DNA from 2 places in the Pseudomonas arabinosi genome. Region 1 is predicted to be linked to the other one. Evidence: riboswitches for the same ligand, from Rfam matches in the RefSeq annotation. Region 1 holds a riboswitch; the other holds the start of a gene.
The links. A riboswitch is a leader RNA that binds a small molecule or an ion and turns the genes downstream of it on or off. The one in region 1 is predicted to bind cobalamin.
Positions count from the first base shown of each region.

Region 2: it holds a riboswitch for cobalamin, as region 1 does, so the genes downstream of both, cobO (cob(I)yrinic acid a,c-diamide adenosyltransferase) here and cobW (cobalamin biosynthesis protein CobW) in region 1, are expected to answer to the same signal.

Region 1 is NZ_CP180480.1:3,102,876-3,110,548, reverse strand. It holds gene ACMXYJ_RS14620 (ATP-binding protein) at 1-606, opposite strand, end outside; gene cobN (cobaltochelatase subunit CobN) at 749-4,522, opposite strand; gene cobW (cobalamin biosynthesis protein CobW) at 4,526-5,587, opposite strand; cobalamin riboswitch at 5,686-5,900, opposite strand; cobalamin riboswitch at 6,077-6,305, shown strand; gene ACMXYJ_RS14605 (CbtB domain-containing protein) at 6,427-6,630, shown strand; gene ACMXYJ_RS14600 (CbtA family protein) at 6,642-7,349, shown strand; gene ACMXYJ_RS14595 (cobalamin biosynthesis protein) at 7,346-7,673, shown strand, end outside.
Region 2 is NZ_CP180480.1:2,212,302-2,219,974, forward strand. It holds gene ACMXYJ_RS10345 (PQQ-dependent sugar dehydrogenase) at 1-595, opposite strand, end outside; gene ACMXYJ_RS10350 (hypothetical protein) at 663-1,247, opposite strand; cobalamin riboswitch at 1,402-1,631, shown strand; gene cobO (cob(I)yrinic acid a,c-diamide adenosyltransferase) at 1,713-2,324, shown strand; gene ACMXYJ_RS10360 (cobyrinate a,c-diamide synthase) at 2,335-3,750, shown strand; gene bluB (5,6-dimethylbenzimidazole synthase) at 3,747-4,397, shown strand; gene cbiB (adenosylcobinamide-phosphate synthase CbiB) at 4,394-5,302, shown strand; gene cobD (threonine-phosphate decarboxylase CobD) at 5,295-6,287, shown strand; gene ACMXYJ_RS10380 (cobyric acid synthase) at 6,284-7,673, shown strand, end outside.

The DNA of each region.
Region 1 (7,673 bases):
TTGGCTTTCCCATTCGGCGCAAAAGCTGTGCGGATCGCTGTCGAAATCCAGCCGCCGACGAATGATCTGGCCGCGCTCGGTCGGTGCTGTGTGGCCACTGAGGGCGACGTTCAGGCCAAAACGGTCGAGCAGTTGCGGACGCAGCTCACCCTCTTCCGGGTTCATGGTGCCGATCAGCACGAACTTCGCCGAATGCCGATGGGAAATGCCGTCGCGTTCGATCAGGTTGGTGCCGCTGGCGGCCACATCCAGCAGCAGGTCCACCAGGTGATCGGGCAGCAAGTTGACTTCATCGACGTAGAGCACGCCGCCGTCGGCCTTGGCCAGTACACCGGGGGAAAACTGTGCGCGACCCTCGCTCAGGGCAGCGTCCAGGTCGAGGGTGCCCACCAGCCGTTCTTCGGTGGCGCCGAGCGGCAAGGTGACGAATTGGCCGCTGGCGAGCAAGTCCGCCAGGCCTCGGGCCAGCGTTGACTTGGCCATGCCGCGGGGGCCTTCGATGAGAACGCCGCCGATTTTCGGGTCGATGGCGGTCAGGTAGAGGGCGAGTTTCAGATCGTCGGCGCCGACCACGGCGGAGAGAGGGAAATGGGGGGTGTCGGTCATTGTTTTGTCTCGGTCGTGGTCTTTTTTTGATTGATCGTTCCCACGCTCTGCGTGGGAATGCAGCCCGGGACGCTCTGCGTCCCAAGAGCCGAACGCAGAGCGTCCGTTGAGGCATTCCCACGCAGAGCGTGGGAACGATCAGCTACCCGTCTTCTTCGATGTCCAGCAACAAATTCTCCAGCGCTTCACGGTAATCGCCCGGCTCCTTCCACATCCCCCGCTGTTGCGCTTCCAGCATCCGCTCGGTCATGTCGCGCAACGCATGCGGATTATGCTCACGAACAAAATCCCGGGTCGCCGGATCCAGCAAGTACGCATCCGCCAGCAATGCATACTGGTGATCGTCGATCAGCTGCGTTGTAGCGTCGAAGGCAAACAGGTTATCAACCGTCGCCGCCAGTTCAAACGCGCCTTTATAGCCATGACGCTTCACGCCGTCGATCCACTTCGGATTGGCCGCCCGTGAGCGAATCACCCGGTTCAGCTCTTCCTTCAACGTACGGATCTTCGGCAAGTCCGGCTGACTGTGATCGCCATGGTAACTGGCCGCCGCTTCGCCACTGAGGCTTTCCACGGCCGCGAGCATGCCGCCCTGGAACTGGTAATAGTCGTTGGAGTCGAGCAAGTCGTGCTCACGGTTGTCCTGGTTTTGCAGCACAGCCTGAACCTGGCTCAGGCGCTGAGCGAACTGCTCTCGCGCCGCAGTGCCTTCGTCAGAGCCGCCGTAAGCGTAGCCACCCCAGTTCAGATAAACCTCGGCCAGGTCGTCGCGGCTTTGCCACAGACGACCATCGATGGCGCCCTGCACGCCCGCGCCGTAAGCACCGGGTTTGGCGCCAAAGATGCGCCAACCGGCCTGCCGCTTGGCCGCGTCTTCATCCAGCCCCGATTGCATCAATGCTTCCCGCTCGGCACGCACCTTGGCAGCCAAGGGGTTGAGGTCGTCCGGCTCGTCGAGGGCGGCGACCGCTTGCACAGCGGCGTCGAACAGGCGGATCAGATTGGCAAAGGCATCGCGGAAGAATCCGGAGACGCGCAACGTCACGTCCACCCGCGGACGGTCCAGCAGACTCAGCGGCAGAATCTCGAAGTCGTCGACCCGCTGACTGCCCGTGGCCCAGACCGGGCGCACGCCCATCAGCGCCATGGCCTGGGCGATATCATCGCCACCGGTGCGCATGGTCGCGGTGCCCCACACCGACAGGCCTAGCTGGCGCAGGTGATCGCCGTGGTCTTGCAGGTGTCGTTCAAGAATCAGGGTGGCCGACTGGAAACCGATGCGCCACGCGGTGGTGGTCGGCAGGTTACGCACGTCCACCGAGTAGAAGTTGCGCCCGGTCGGCAGCACGTCGAGTCGACCGCGACTCGGTGCACCGCTGGGGCCAGCGGGCACGAAGCGGCCGCTGAGGGCGTCGAGCAGACCGCGCATTTCGGCCGGGCCGCAGGCATCCAGCCTTGGCGCGACGACTTCGCGCAGGCTGTCGATGATGGCTTTCATCTCTGACCAGCCTGGCTCGTTCAGCTGCTCAACCTCAGTGACCAAGGCTTGCTCGATCAATTGCGCGGCGAACAGTTCCAGACGTTCGCGGGTATCACCTGCCGTGCGCCAGGCTTCATCGGTGAGGGATTGCAGTTCAAACGGACGCGGCCCGGTCCAAGGTTCGGCGAGCGCGCAATCCAGCGGATCGAAGCCCAACGTGAACGCCTTGGCCAAGGCCCGCAGCAGACTCGATTGCGCACCACGTCCATCGCCACGCGGAATGCGCAACAACGCCAACAACGTATCGATACGCAAACGCCCGGTCGGTGATTCGCCGAAAATGTGCAGGCCGTCGCGGATCTGCGACTCTTTCAAGTCGCACAAATAGGTGTCCAGACGCGGCAACCAGATCGCCGCATCGGCATCGCTGTCGAGCTTTTCGTCCAGTTGCAGTTCGCGGTCGATGTGCGTATCGCGCACCAGTTGCAGGATGTCGCGCTGCAATTCCCGGGCACGGCGCGGATCGAGCAATTGCGCTTCGTAATATTCGTCGGCGAGTAATTCGAGGTTGCGCAACGGGCCGTAAGTTTCGGCGCGGGTCAGCGGCGGCATCAGGTGATCGATGATCACCGCCTGCGTACGGCGCTTGGCCTGGGCGCCCTCGCCCGGATCGTTGACGATAAACGGATAGATATTCGGCAACGGCCCGAGCAGCGCATCCGGCCAGCAGTTCTCTGACAGGCCGACACCCTTGCCCGGCAGCCATTCGAGGTTGCCGTGCTTGCCGACGTGGATCACGCCGTGGGCGCCATAGGTGTTACGCAACCAGAAATAGAACGCCAGATAACCGTGAGGCGGCACCAGGTCCGGGTCGTGATACACCGCGCTCGGGTCCACCTGATAACCCCGCGCCGGTTGAATGCCGACGAAGGTCAGGCCAAAGCGCAGCCCGGCGATCATCATTCGCCCGCCACGGAACATCGGATCGTTTTCGGGCGAGCCCCAACGTTCCAGCACGGCCTGCCGATTGGACTCGGGCAAGGCGCTGAACATCAGGTTGTAGTCATCCAGCGCGAGGCTTTGCATACACGGGCGCTGGTCGAGGGTGTCGAGGTCGTTGCTGACGCCACCGAGTAACTGCTGGATCAACGCGGTGCCGCTATCAGGCAACTCGGCCGGTAGCGGATAACCTTCTTTATGCAGCGCACGCAGGATATTCAGCGCGGCAGCCGGGGTGTCGAGGCCCACGCCATTGCCGATGCGACCGTCGCGGGTCGGGTAGTTGGCGAGGATCAGGGCGATGCGCTTTTCAGCGTTGGGCACCCGCGCCAGATCAATCCAGCGTCGCGCCAGTTCGGCGACAAAATCCATGCGCTCCGGTTGTGGTCGATAGCAGACCACGTCCGACTGGCTGCGCTCGCTACGCCAGGCCAGGTCTTTGAAGCTGATCGGTCGGCTGATGATCCGCCCGTCCAGTTCCGGCAGCGCAATGTGCATCGCCAGATCACGCGGACCGAGGCCTTGTTCGCTGGCGCGCCAACCCGGTTCGTTGTCCTGGGCACAAATCGCCTGGATCACCGGGATGTTGCGGCGAAACGGCCGCAAATGCGGCGCTTCGGGGCTGGATTGCGCGAAACCGGTGGTGTTGAGAATCACCCCCGCCTCGACTTCGTCCAACAGGTCCTCGACCACCGTCAGGCAGCCGGGTTCTTTCAAACTGGCCACGGCGATCGGCAAAGGGTTTAACCCCGCCGCCTGCAACCGCTGGCAGAAAATATCGATGAAACCAGTGTTGGCCGCCTGCAAATGCGAGCGGTAAAACAGCACCGCCGCCACCGGTTGATCGGCCTGCCAGTCGGCTTGCCAATCCTTCAGTTCAGCGGGGCTTTTTTGCGGGTGGTAAATCGCCGTGCGCGGCAGGGTTTGCGGCTCGGCCCAGGCGTAGTCGCGATCCAGCCAACGATTGGCGAGGCAGCGGAAAAAAACCAGGGCATTGCTCATGCCGCCCTGACGCAAAAACTGCCAGAGCCGATCGCGGTCTTCCGCGCCCACCGTGCTTAGCTCGCTGAGTTCCGGGTCCGGGCGGTCATCGCCAGGCACCAGAATCAGCTGCACGCCGCGCTCCGACAGTTGCACCAGTTGCTCGACGCCGTAACGCCAATAGGCGATACCGCCGTGCAGCGAAATCAGAATCACCTTGGCGTGGCGCAGCACTTCGTCGACATACAGATCGACTGACGCGTGATTCTGCACCTGCATCGGATTGGCCAGGCGCACGCTCGGGTAATCGTCGGGCAACTGCTGCGCCGCTTCGGCGAGCAGCGCCAGGCTTGAGTCGCCGCTGCACAGGATCACCAGCTCGGCGGGGGTTTGTCCAAGGTCGGCAATGTTGTCATCCGACACGAAACCGCCGGGCTGGGTCCTGAGCAGGTGCATGGCTTAAACGCTGAGCGCGGCGCGCAGTTGCGATTCGAGCAGCGCGGCGTCCAGTTCCTGGCCGATCAACACCAGACGCGTGGTGCGCGCTTCATCGGCGCCCCACTGACGGTCGAAGTGCTTGTCGAAACGCGTGCCCACGCCCTGGATCAGCAGGCGCATCGGTTTGTTCGGGATCGCCGCGAAACCTTTGACACGCAGGATGCCGTGCTGGACCACCAGTTGGGTCAGCGCGTCCAGCAGCAGGCTTTCGTCGGCTTGCGGCAGTTCGATGGAGATGGAGTCGAAGGCATCGTGATCGTGATCATCTTCGCCTTCATGGTGGTGATCGTGATGGCTGTGACGGCTGTCGATGTGTTCTTCAGAGCCGGCACCGAGGCCGATCAGCACGTCCAGTGGCAGACGACCGCTGCTGGCTTCGATGATTTTCACCGCTGGCGGCAGTTCTTCAGCGACTTCCAGGCGCACACGGGCCAGGTCTTCAGGGCTGATCAGGTCGGCCTTGTTGAGGATCACCAGGTCGGCGCTGGCCAGTTGGTCGGCGAACAGCTCGTGCAACGGCGATTCGTGGTCCAGGTTGGGGTCGAGTTTGCGCTGGGCATCGACCTGGTCCGGGAAAGCCGCGAAGGTGCCGGCGGCAACCGCTGGGCTGTCGACCACGGTGATCACCGCATCAACGGTGCAGGCGCTGCGGATTTCAGGCCACTGGAAGGCTTGCACCAGCGGTTTTGGCAGGGCCAGGCCCGAGGTTTCGATGAGGATGTGGTCGAGGTCGCCGCGACGGGCGACCAATTCGCGCATCACCGGGAAGAATTCTTCTTGAACGGTGCAGCACAGGCAGCCGTTGGCCAGTTCGTAGACGCGGCCGTTGGCTTCTTCTTCAGTGCAACCGATGGAGCACTGCTTGAGGATTTCGCCGTCGATGCCCAGCTCGCCGAACTCGTTGACGATCACCGCAATGCGACGGCCCTGAGCGTTGTCGAGCATGTGCCGCAGCAAGGTGGTTTTGCCCGAGCCGAGGAAGCCGGTAACGATGGTGACGGGGAGTTTGGCCAGTGTTTTCATCGGATGCCCTTTGGCAAGGTGGCGGGCATACGGGACGACGACCGCTGCTGCATAGGCGCGCGGAAGATTTCGCCACCGGATCACCCCGCCCGGTTGTAGTGAGAATCTGTGTCGAGGCAGGTCTCCTGGCTGACGGTGTGCCGGGCTTGTGGGCCTGGCATTCGCTGCGCCTTCCCGCGAACCCGTTGCACAGGGTTTGCAGTGGCGTGGCAGCGAACATCACCGTTCACAGTTGCGGGGGCAGCCGCGGCATCGACCGCGTTCCCTTCTTAGCTTCGGCAGACGCCGAAGAACCTCGAAAGCGCAAGGCTACGCATCGTGTGGGGGCGGGTCAATGTCTTGTAGTGTCCGCACCGGCCCCATCGCGAGCAAGCTCGCTCCCACATTGGAACGCGGTCAACTGTGGGAGCGGGCTTGCTCGCGAAGGGAGCGCCGCGGTTTCCAACTGAGAACCCTTGCCAATTGACTCCCCGCCCCCGCCCATGCTCTCCTACACGCCTTGTTACGGGTGCCCTTCACAGGGTGAAACGGGAAACCGGTGAATCATGTGCTTTACTCTAAAGTCATGTCAGTCCGGTGCTGCCCCCGCAACGGTAAGCGAGCGAAGCGTCAGATCCACTGTGCCAGCAGTTCGGCATGGGAAGGTGATGCTTGCAGGTCAAGGCGAAAGCCAAGACCCCTCGTGAGCCCGGAGACCGGCCCGCAACACAAAGTGACCATTACGATCACTGAATAACAAACCCGCGGTGGGCGGGCGCTGTTTGAACCTCTGCGTGCCCGACTCGCAGGGGTCTTCCATGCGCTCTAAATCACCCGCTGACAGACCAGAGGGAAGCGCCATGTCGATTATCAGCAGCACCGGCAGCAACACCGATAAGAGCACCGCCAGCACCACCAATACCCTGACTCAACGCCTGACCGCCGCCGCGTGTGCGTCGATCCTGGGTGCGTGCCTTGTGTATTTCGCCGGTTTCTCGCACATCGAAGCGGTGCACAACGCCGCTCACGATACCCGCCACAGCTCTGCATTCCCGTGCCATTGAGACCTGCCGACATGATCAAGCGTATTGCGCAAACCGCGGGGTTCACCGGGCTTCTGGCCGCCCTGCTGCTGACCCTGCTGCAAAGCTTCTGGGTGGCTCCGCTGATTTTGCAGGCCGAGACCTACGAAAAATCCGAGCCGGCTGCTGTTGAAGTCCACGAACACGCCGCAGGTGCTGTCGCCGCTCACACTCACGATGCTGAAGCCTGGGAACCGGAAGATGGCTGGCAGCGTGTGCTGTCCACCACAGGTGGCAACCTTGTGGTCGCTGTCGGTTTCGCCTTGATGCTCGCCGGCCTCTATACCTTGCGCGCACCGACCAAAACCTCCCAAGGCCTGCTTTGGGGCCTGGCCGGTTACGCAACGTTCGTGCTGGCACCGACCCTCGGTCTGCCGCCCGAGCTGCCGGGCACTGCCGCGGCTGATTTGGCGCAACGGCAGATCTGGTGGATCGGCACGGCCGCCTCCACCGCGGTCGGCATTGCATTGATCGTGTTCAGTCGTCACTGGCTGATGAAAGTGCTCGGTGTGGCAATCCTGGCCGTTCCTCACGTGATCGGCGCACCACAACCGGAAGTCCACTCGATGCTGGCTCCGCAAGCCCTGGAAGCTCAGTTCAAAATCGCTTCGCAGCTGACCAACGTGGCATTCTGGCTGGCCCTGGGCCTGATCAGTGCCTGGTTGTTCCGCCGCAAAAGCGATGGTCAATACCACGCATGACTGAGATCAGCACAGCGCCGACGTTAGTGGTCGGCCTGGGCTGCCAGCGCGGCTGCCCCGTCAGCACGCTGCGGGCGCTGCTCGATCAGGCGTTACAGGCTCATAAAATCGGACTTCACCAGATCAAGGCCCTGGCCAGCATCGACCTGAAGCGCGAAGAGCCGGGCTTGATCGAATTGGCCGAACAACTCGCGCTGCCCCTGATGTACTTCAGCAGCGAACAATTGGCCGGCTATCAACCGCAACTCAGCCACCGCTCGGACATCGCGTTCGAACGCACCGGCTGCTACGGCGTAGCGGAAAGTGCCGCCCTGGCGCTGGCCG
Region 2 (7,673 bases), 890 kb from region 1:
TACCGCCCGGCAGGTCGATCACCTTCATCGGCTGCGACTTGATCGCCGTCTCGCCGTTTTCATAGTGGAAGCGCAGCAAGCGGTCCGTGTCGGCGACGTACAGGTCATTGCCGACCAGAGTCATGCCGAAGGGTGAGTTGAGGTTTTCCAGAAACACCGTGCGGGCTTCGGCGATGCCGTCGTGGTCCTTGTCCCGCAGCAGCGTGATGCGGTTCGGGCTCGGTACGCCGGCACCGGCACGGCCCATGACTTTGCCCATGACCCAGCCACGAACGCCTTTGCCGTCATCGGGTTTGGGTGGTGCGTTGGTTTCGGCGACCAGCACGTCGCCGTTGGGCAGCACGTAGAGCCAGCGCGGGTGATCGAGACCTTCAGCAAAAGCCGCCACCTGAGTCCCTGTCGCGGCGATGGGTTTCGTGCCGTCCGGCCAGCCGATCGCCGGGGCGATGTTCACTGTCGGGATCAGGGTTTTATTCGGTTCTGGCAGCTTGGGTGATGGGCCGATGCCGTCGGAGACTTGCAGCCTGGCAGTTTCACCACAGGCCGCAAGCCCTCCGGCGAGCACGATGACGAGAACGAGCTGGGGCTTGCGCATGCTGATCTTCCCTATGAATGCATTGACTAATCAATAGAGAAGCGCAGATGCGCGATGGTTCAACGGGTCAGCCGCGGGCTTCCTTGAACAGCACGGCTATGCCGGGGTGATAGTTGCCGGCTTCGTTGCGCAACTTGCGATAGGCATAGGGGAAGTACCAGGCCACCGCGCAGGTGTGTTCCTTTTGCAGGTCATCGACCATGTCCTGGAGTTCTTCCGGGGTGGCGCTTTGTTGGGCTTTTTGCGGGGCGACGAACAGGCAGCCGAGTTTCAGGTCGCTGGCGTAGCTGATGCGTTTGGCGTCGCTGGTGATGTCCAGCAATGCTTGAGTCAGGTTCAGGCTGTTGACGCGGGGCCAGCGCTGGGTCGCCTGAAGGTAAGCGCGTTCTTCGCTGGTTGCGATAAACAGGTCGGCGCGGCCATTGCGTTCGCCTTCTTCGGTCTGTTTGCGGGTCGGTGTTTGTTGCAGCGTGACCATTTCCGCCATCCAGGCCGCGGCGGAAAGCAGGCTCAGGTTGGCTTTTTCGTCGAACCAGTAAGGCGTGTCGTTATCGCCGCGCACGGCGTTGTAGCGGTCGATACAGTCAAACCAGCGTTCCAGCACCGGGCGCAGGAATTCCAGCTTCGGATTGCTGATGATCATGCCTTGCATGTGGCTCACCCTTGTTATTGTATTGTGAGATTGTGGCTCTTTGATATCACTGCTGAGAGTGTGGCACAAGATTGGCGTCAGATAATTGATCGACGGCAGTTATTCGCTCGCAGGCCGCCCGTCTTCAATTGACGCTCCATCCCCAACCCTCTAACCTTCGCGGCTTGTTTCAGGTGCTCTGTGACCTTGGTCGACAGAGTGAAACAGGGAAGCCGGTGAGCGATCTCTTCAATTGATGAAGGCTCGCGATCCCGGCGCTGCCCCCGCAACGGTAAATGAGTGAAGACTGCGCCTTGAGCCACTGTGTCGTAGACATGGGAAGGCGCGCAGCCAGGCAAAATGCCGCTCATGAGCCCGGAGACCGGCCTGATCCATCCAGCGGCATCACGGTGGGCGATGCCAGGCTTTTTGCCGTCTATTCTTGTGCCTGCCCGCCGTTATCCAGCCTCAACGGAGAGCTCCCCCATGACTGATACCCCCGATCGTGACGAACGTCATCTGGCGCGCATGCTGCGCAAAAAAGCCGTGATCGACGAACGCATCGCCAATTCCCCGAATGAATGTGGCCTGCTGCTGGTGCTGACCGGCAACGGCAAAGGCAAAAGCAGCTCGGCCTTCGGCATGCTCGCCCGGTCCATGGGCCACGGCATGCAGTGTGGTGTGGTGCAGTTCATTAAAGGGCGCAGCAGCACCGGCGAAGAACTGTTCTTCCGGCGCTTCCCGGAACAGGTGCGTTTTCATGTGATGGGCGAGGGCTTCACCTGGGAAACCCAGGATCGCCAGCGTGATATCGCCGCCGCTGAAGCCGCGTGGGCGGTGTCCCGCGAATTGCTGCGTGACCCGTCGATCGGCCTGGTGGTGCTGGATGAATTGAACATTGCGCTCAAGCACGGTTATCTGGATCTCGATCAGGTGCTCAGCGACTTACAGGCCCGTCCGCCGATGCAGCACGTGGTGGTGACCGGTCGCGGCGCCAAGCCGGAGATGATCGAGCTGGCCGACACCGTCACCGAAATGGGCGTGATCAAGCACGCGTTCCAGGCCGGGATCAAAGCGCAAAAAGGCGTCGAGTTGTGAGCTGCACTTTATGAATAGCCATCGTCAATGCCCGGCGGTATTGATTGCCGCGCCGGCCTCCGGTCAGGGCAAGACCACCGTCACCGCCGCACTGGCCCGTTTGCATCGCAATCAGGGGCGCAAGGTGCGCGTGTTCAAATGCGGCCCGGACTTCCTCGACCCGATGATTCTCGAGCGCGCCAGCGGTGCACCGGTTTATCAACTGGACATGTGGATGGTCGGCGAGCAGGAAAGTCGTCGACTGTTGTGGGAAGCCGCCGGCGAAGCCGATCTGATCCTCATCGAAGGCGTCATGGGCCTGTTCGACGGCACGCCGTCCAGCGCTGATCTGGCGAGGCACTTCGGTGTGCCGGTGCTCGGTGTGATCGACGGCACCGCCATGGCCCAGACCTTTGGCGCACTGGCCCTGGGGCTGGCGCGCTATCAGCCGGACTTGCCGTTTGCTGGCGTGTTGGCCAACCGCGTCGGCACCCTGCGTCACGCGCAATTACTGGAAGGCAGCCTCACTGAAGGCTTGCGCTGGTACGGCGCCTTGTCCCGGGAAACCGGCATCGAATTGCCGAGTCGGCATCTCGGTCTGGTTCAGGCCAGTGAGTTGAACGATCTTGATCTGCGTCTCGATGCGGCGGCCGATGCGCTGGCCAGCAGTTGCGAGGTCGCGCTGCCACCCGCGGTGGAATTCGCCGCCCCCGATGTGATCGCTACAGAACCGTTGCTGGCCGGCGTGCGTATCGCCGTGGCCCGTGACGAAGCGTTTGCCTTCACCTATGGCGCGAGCCTGGATTTGCTGCGAGCCATGGGTGCCGAGTTGTCGTTTTTCTCGCCAATCCGTGACACGCAATTGCCGCAGGCAGACAGCCTCTATCTGCCGGGCGGTTATCCCGAATTGCACCATGTGGCGCTGTCACAGAACACCACGATGCTGGCCGCCATCCGTGCTCACCATGCGGCGGGCAAGCCGTTGTTGGCCGAGTGCGGCGGCATGCTGTATCTGCTCGACTCTCTGACCGATCTCGAGGGCACTCGCGCTGAATTGGTCGGCTTGCTGGCCGGTGATGCGGTGATGCAAAAGCGTCTGGCCGCGTTGGCGTTGCAGGCAGTCGAGTTGCCGGAAGGTTCGTTGCGCGGACACACCTATCACCATTCGCTGACCAGTACCGAGCTTGAGCCGATTGCTCGTGGATTGAGCCCGAACGGTGGGCGAGGGGCGGAGGCGGTTTATCGCGAAGGGCGGATGACTGCCTCGTATGTGCACTTTTATTTTCCGTCCAATCCATCGGCGATTGCCGCGCTGTTTGCGCCTGACCTTGAGGACGCCTTCGCGAGCAAGTCGAATCGTCGCACCGTCGCTCCCACATTAGAAAGTGTGTTGCCTGAAGAAACGCGGTCCACTGTGGGAGCGGGCTTGCTCGCGAAGAGGCCATGACTGACAACGCCTTCTCCGAAGCTGAGCGCGCGGCGGTCTACCGAGCCATCGGCGAACGTCGCGACATGCGTCATTTCAGCGGTGGCACCGTCGAGCCCGAGTTACTGCGGCGCCTGCTCGAAGCCGCGCATCAGGCACCGAGTGTCGGCCTGATGCAGCCCTGGCGGTTCATCCGCATCAGCGATCGAGCCCTGCGCGGCAAGATCCAGTTACTGGTGGAAGAAGAACGCATCCGCACCGCCGAAGCCCTCGGCGAGCGCTCCGATGAATTCATGAAGCTGAAAGTCGAAGGCATCAACGACTGCGCCGAGGTACTGGTCGCCGCGCTGATGGACGATCGCGAGCGTCACATCTTCGGCCGTCGCACCTTGCCGGAAATGGACATGGCCTCGTTGTCCTGCGCGATCCAGAACCTCTGGCTGGCCTCCCGCGCTGAAGGATTGGGCATGGGCTGGGTGTCGCTGTTCGAGCCGCAAGCACTGGCGGACTTGCTGGGTTTACCCGCCGGAGCCAAGCCGTTGGCCGTTCTTTGTCTAGGCCCGGTCAAGGAATTCTATCCGGCGCCGATGCTGGTACTCGAAGGCTGGGCGCAGGCGCGTCCGCTCAGCGAGTTGCTGTATGAAAATTATTGGGGAGTGAGTCAATGAGTGTGGCGTTGTTGAGTGTCGCTGCGGTTGCGCTGGATGCGCTGCTGGGTGAACCCAAACGCTGGCATCCGCTGGTGGCGTTCGGCCGTTTTGCCGACCGCATCGAGCAACGGTTCAATGGTGAGGGTCGCGGCTGGCGCAGCCATGGCGTGACTGCTTGGGTCATCGCCGTGTTGCCGCTGACCCTGCTGGCCACGGCGTTTTCCTGGGCGCCCTATGTCGGCTGGATTGTCGAGATTCTCGTGCTCTATTGCGCCCTTGGCATGCGCAGCCTCGGTGAACACGTCGAGCCGGTGGCCAAGGCACTGCGCAGCGATGATTTGGACGAGGCGCGCAAACGGGTCAGTTATCTGGTCAGCCGCCAGACTAGCGAACTGGATAAAACCGAAGTCGCCCGCGCCGCCACAGAGTCTGTCCTGGAGAACGGCAGCGACGCGGTATTCGCTGCGCTGTTCTGGTTTGCCGTGGCCGGTGCGCCTGGCGTGGTGCTCTACCGTTTGAGCAACACGCTGGATGCGATGTGGGGTTATCGCAATGAACGCTTCGAACGTTTCGGTTGGGCCGCGGCAAAGATCGACGATGTCCTCAACTACATTCCTGCACGCTTGGTGGCATTGACCTACGCGCTGCTGGGCAAAACCCGACTGGCGCTGAAATGCTGGCGTACCCAGGGTCCGACCTGGGACAGCCCGAATGCCGGTCCGGTGATGGCGGCCGGTGCCGGAGCGCTCGGTGTCGAGTTGGGCGGGGCGGCGATTTATCACGGTGAACTGCATCAGCGTCCGCCACTGGGCGAAGGCGTGCCGGCGGACGCCGACTCCATCGACCGCGGCTGGCAATTGGTCCAGCGCGGGGTATGGTTATGGTTGCTGATCCTCTGCGTGGGGGCTGAATTCTATGCTTGAGCACGGTGGTCGGTTACGCAAGGCGGCGCTCGATTACGGCATCGCCGAAGCCGATTGGCTCGACCTGTCCAGCGGCCTCGCGCCCTGGCCGTTTCCGATCCCGGAGGTTCCGTTGCGGGCCTGGGCGCGTTTGCCGGAAACCGATGACGGCCTGGAGCGGGCGGCCTGTGATTATTACGGCGCCGCTCAGGTGCTGCCGGTGGCCGGCTCGCAAATGGCGATCCAGTTGCTGCCGCGTTTGCGCCGGGCCGGCAAGGTCGGCGTGCTCTCGCCGTGTTACGCCGAACACGCCGAAGCGTGGCGCCGTAATGGCTACATCGTGCGTGAAGTGCTGGAGCAGGAAGTCGACTTCTTTATCGACAGTCTCGACGTGCTGGTGGTGGTCAACCCGAACAACCCAACCGGCCTGAGCCTGACACCAAGTCGTCTGCTCGACTGGCACTCGCGGCTGGCCCAGCGCGGTGGCTGGCTGGTGGTGGACGAGGCGTTCATGGACAACACACCGCAGCTGAGCCTGGCACCTTTTGCCAATCAGGTCGGGTTGATCGTGCTGCGTTCCTTCGGCAAGTTTTTCGGCCTGGCCGGTGTGCGTCTGGGTTTCGTGCTGGCTGAGCGCAAGTTACTCAAGTTGCTCGCCGAGCAAGTGGGGCCGTGGGCGGTCAGCGGGCCGACGCGGGTGCTGGGGCAGGCCTGTCTGCTGGATACCGAAGGGCATGTCCGGCAACGGGTTCGCACTGAAGAGGCCAGTGAACGTCTGGCGCTGCTGCTTGAACACCACGGCTTCAAACCCCAGGGTGGCTGCGCCTTGTTTCAATGGCTGATCACCGATCGCGCCGAAGCCCTGCATGAGTTCATGGCCCGGCGCGGCATTCTGCTGCGGTTGTTCATGCACAACAGCAGCGTGCGTTTCGGTTTGCCCGCCGATGAAACCGACTGGACACGTCTCGCGCAAGCGTTCGAAGCCTACGCCAAGGAAACCCAATGACTACGTTGATGGTGCAGGGCACCACTTCCGACGCCGGTAAAAGTACGCTGGTGACAGCATTGTGCCGCTGGGTTACGCGTCAGGGCGTCAGCGTCGTGCCGTTCAAGCCGCAGAACATGGCGCTCAACAGTGCCGTGACCGCCGACGGTGGCGAGATCGGTCGTGCGCAAGCGGTGCAGGCTCAGGCCGCCAACCTTGAGCCGCACACCGACATGAACCCGGTGCTGCTCAAACCCAACAGCGACACCGGCGCCCAAGTGATCATCCATGGTCGTGCGGTCACGACGATGAACGCGGTCGCGTATCACGACTACAAAGCCATCGCGATGCAAGCAGTGCTGGCCTCTCATGAACGGCTGAGCGCAGCGTATCCGGTAGTCATGGTCGAAGGCGCGGGATCGCCGGCCGAGATCAATCTGCGTGCCGGTGACATCGCCAACATGGGTTTTGCCGAAGCGGTGGATTGTCCGGTGGTGCTGATTGCCGACATCAATCGCGGCGGGGTTTTTGCGCATCTGGTGGGCACGCTGGAACTGCTGTCATCCAGCGAGCAGGCGCGAGTCAAAGGCTTCATCATCAACCGGTTTCGCGGCGATATCGCGTTGCTGCAACCGGGTCTCGACTGGCTGGAAGCGCGCACCGGCAAACCGGTGATCGGCGTTCTGCCTTACGTGATGGACCTGCACCTGGAAGCCGAGGACGGCATCGACCAGCGTCAGACCGACAAGGCCGATCAGGTGCTGAAAGTGCTGGTGCCGGTGCTGCCGCGCATCAGCAACCACACCGATTTTGATCCGCTGCGCCTGCATCCGCAGGTGGATCTGCAATTTGTCGGCCCCGGTCAGGCGATTCCACCAGCCGACCTGATTATTCTCCCCGGCTCAAAAAGCGTGCGCAGTGACCTCGCGTATCTGCGGGCCAATGGCTGGGACACCGCGATCAGTCGTCATCTGCGTTATGGCGGCAAAGTGCTGGGGATTTGCGGTGGTCTACAAATGCTCGGCGAGCAGGTCCACGACCCGCTGGGCCTTGAAGGCGCAGCGGGTTCCAGCGCCGGTTTGGGCTTGCTGGCGTTCGAAACCCAGCTCGAAGAAGAGAAGCAATTGCGCAATGTGCGCGGGCGTCTGGCGCTCGAAGACGCGCCGGTCAGCGGCTATGAAATTCATGCCGGGGTGACCACCGGGCCGGCGCTGGAAAACGCCGCGGTGCAGCTGGACGACGGTCGCTGCGACGGTGCGCAAAGTGTGGACGGGCAGATTTTCGGCACCTATCTGCATGGCCTGTTTGAATCGCCCGCAGCGTGCAGTGCACTGTTGCGCTGGGCAGGTTTGCAGGCGGTGCAGGACGTGGACTATCACGCGTTGCGTGAGCGCGATATCGAGCGGC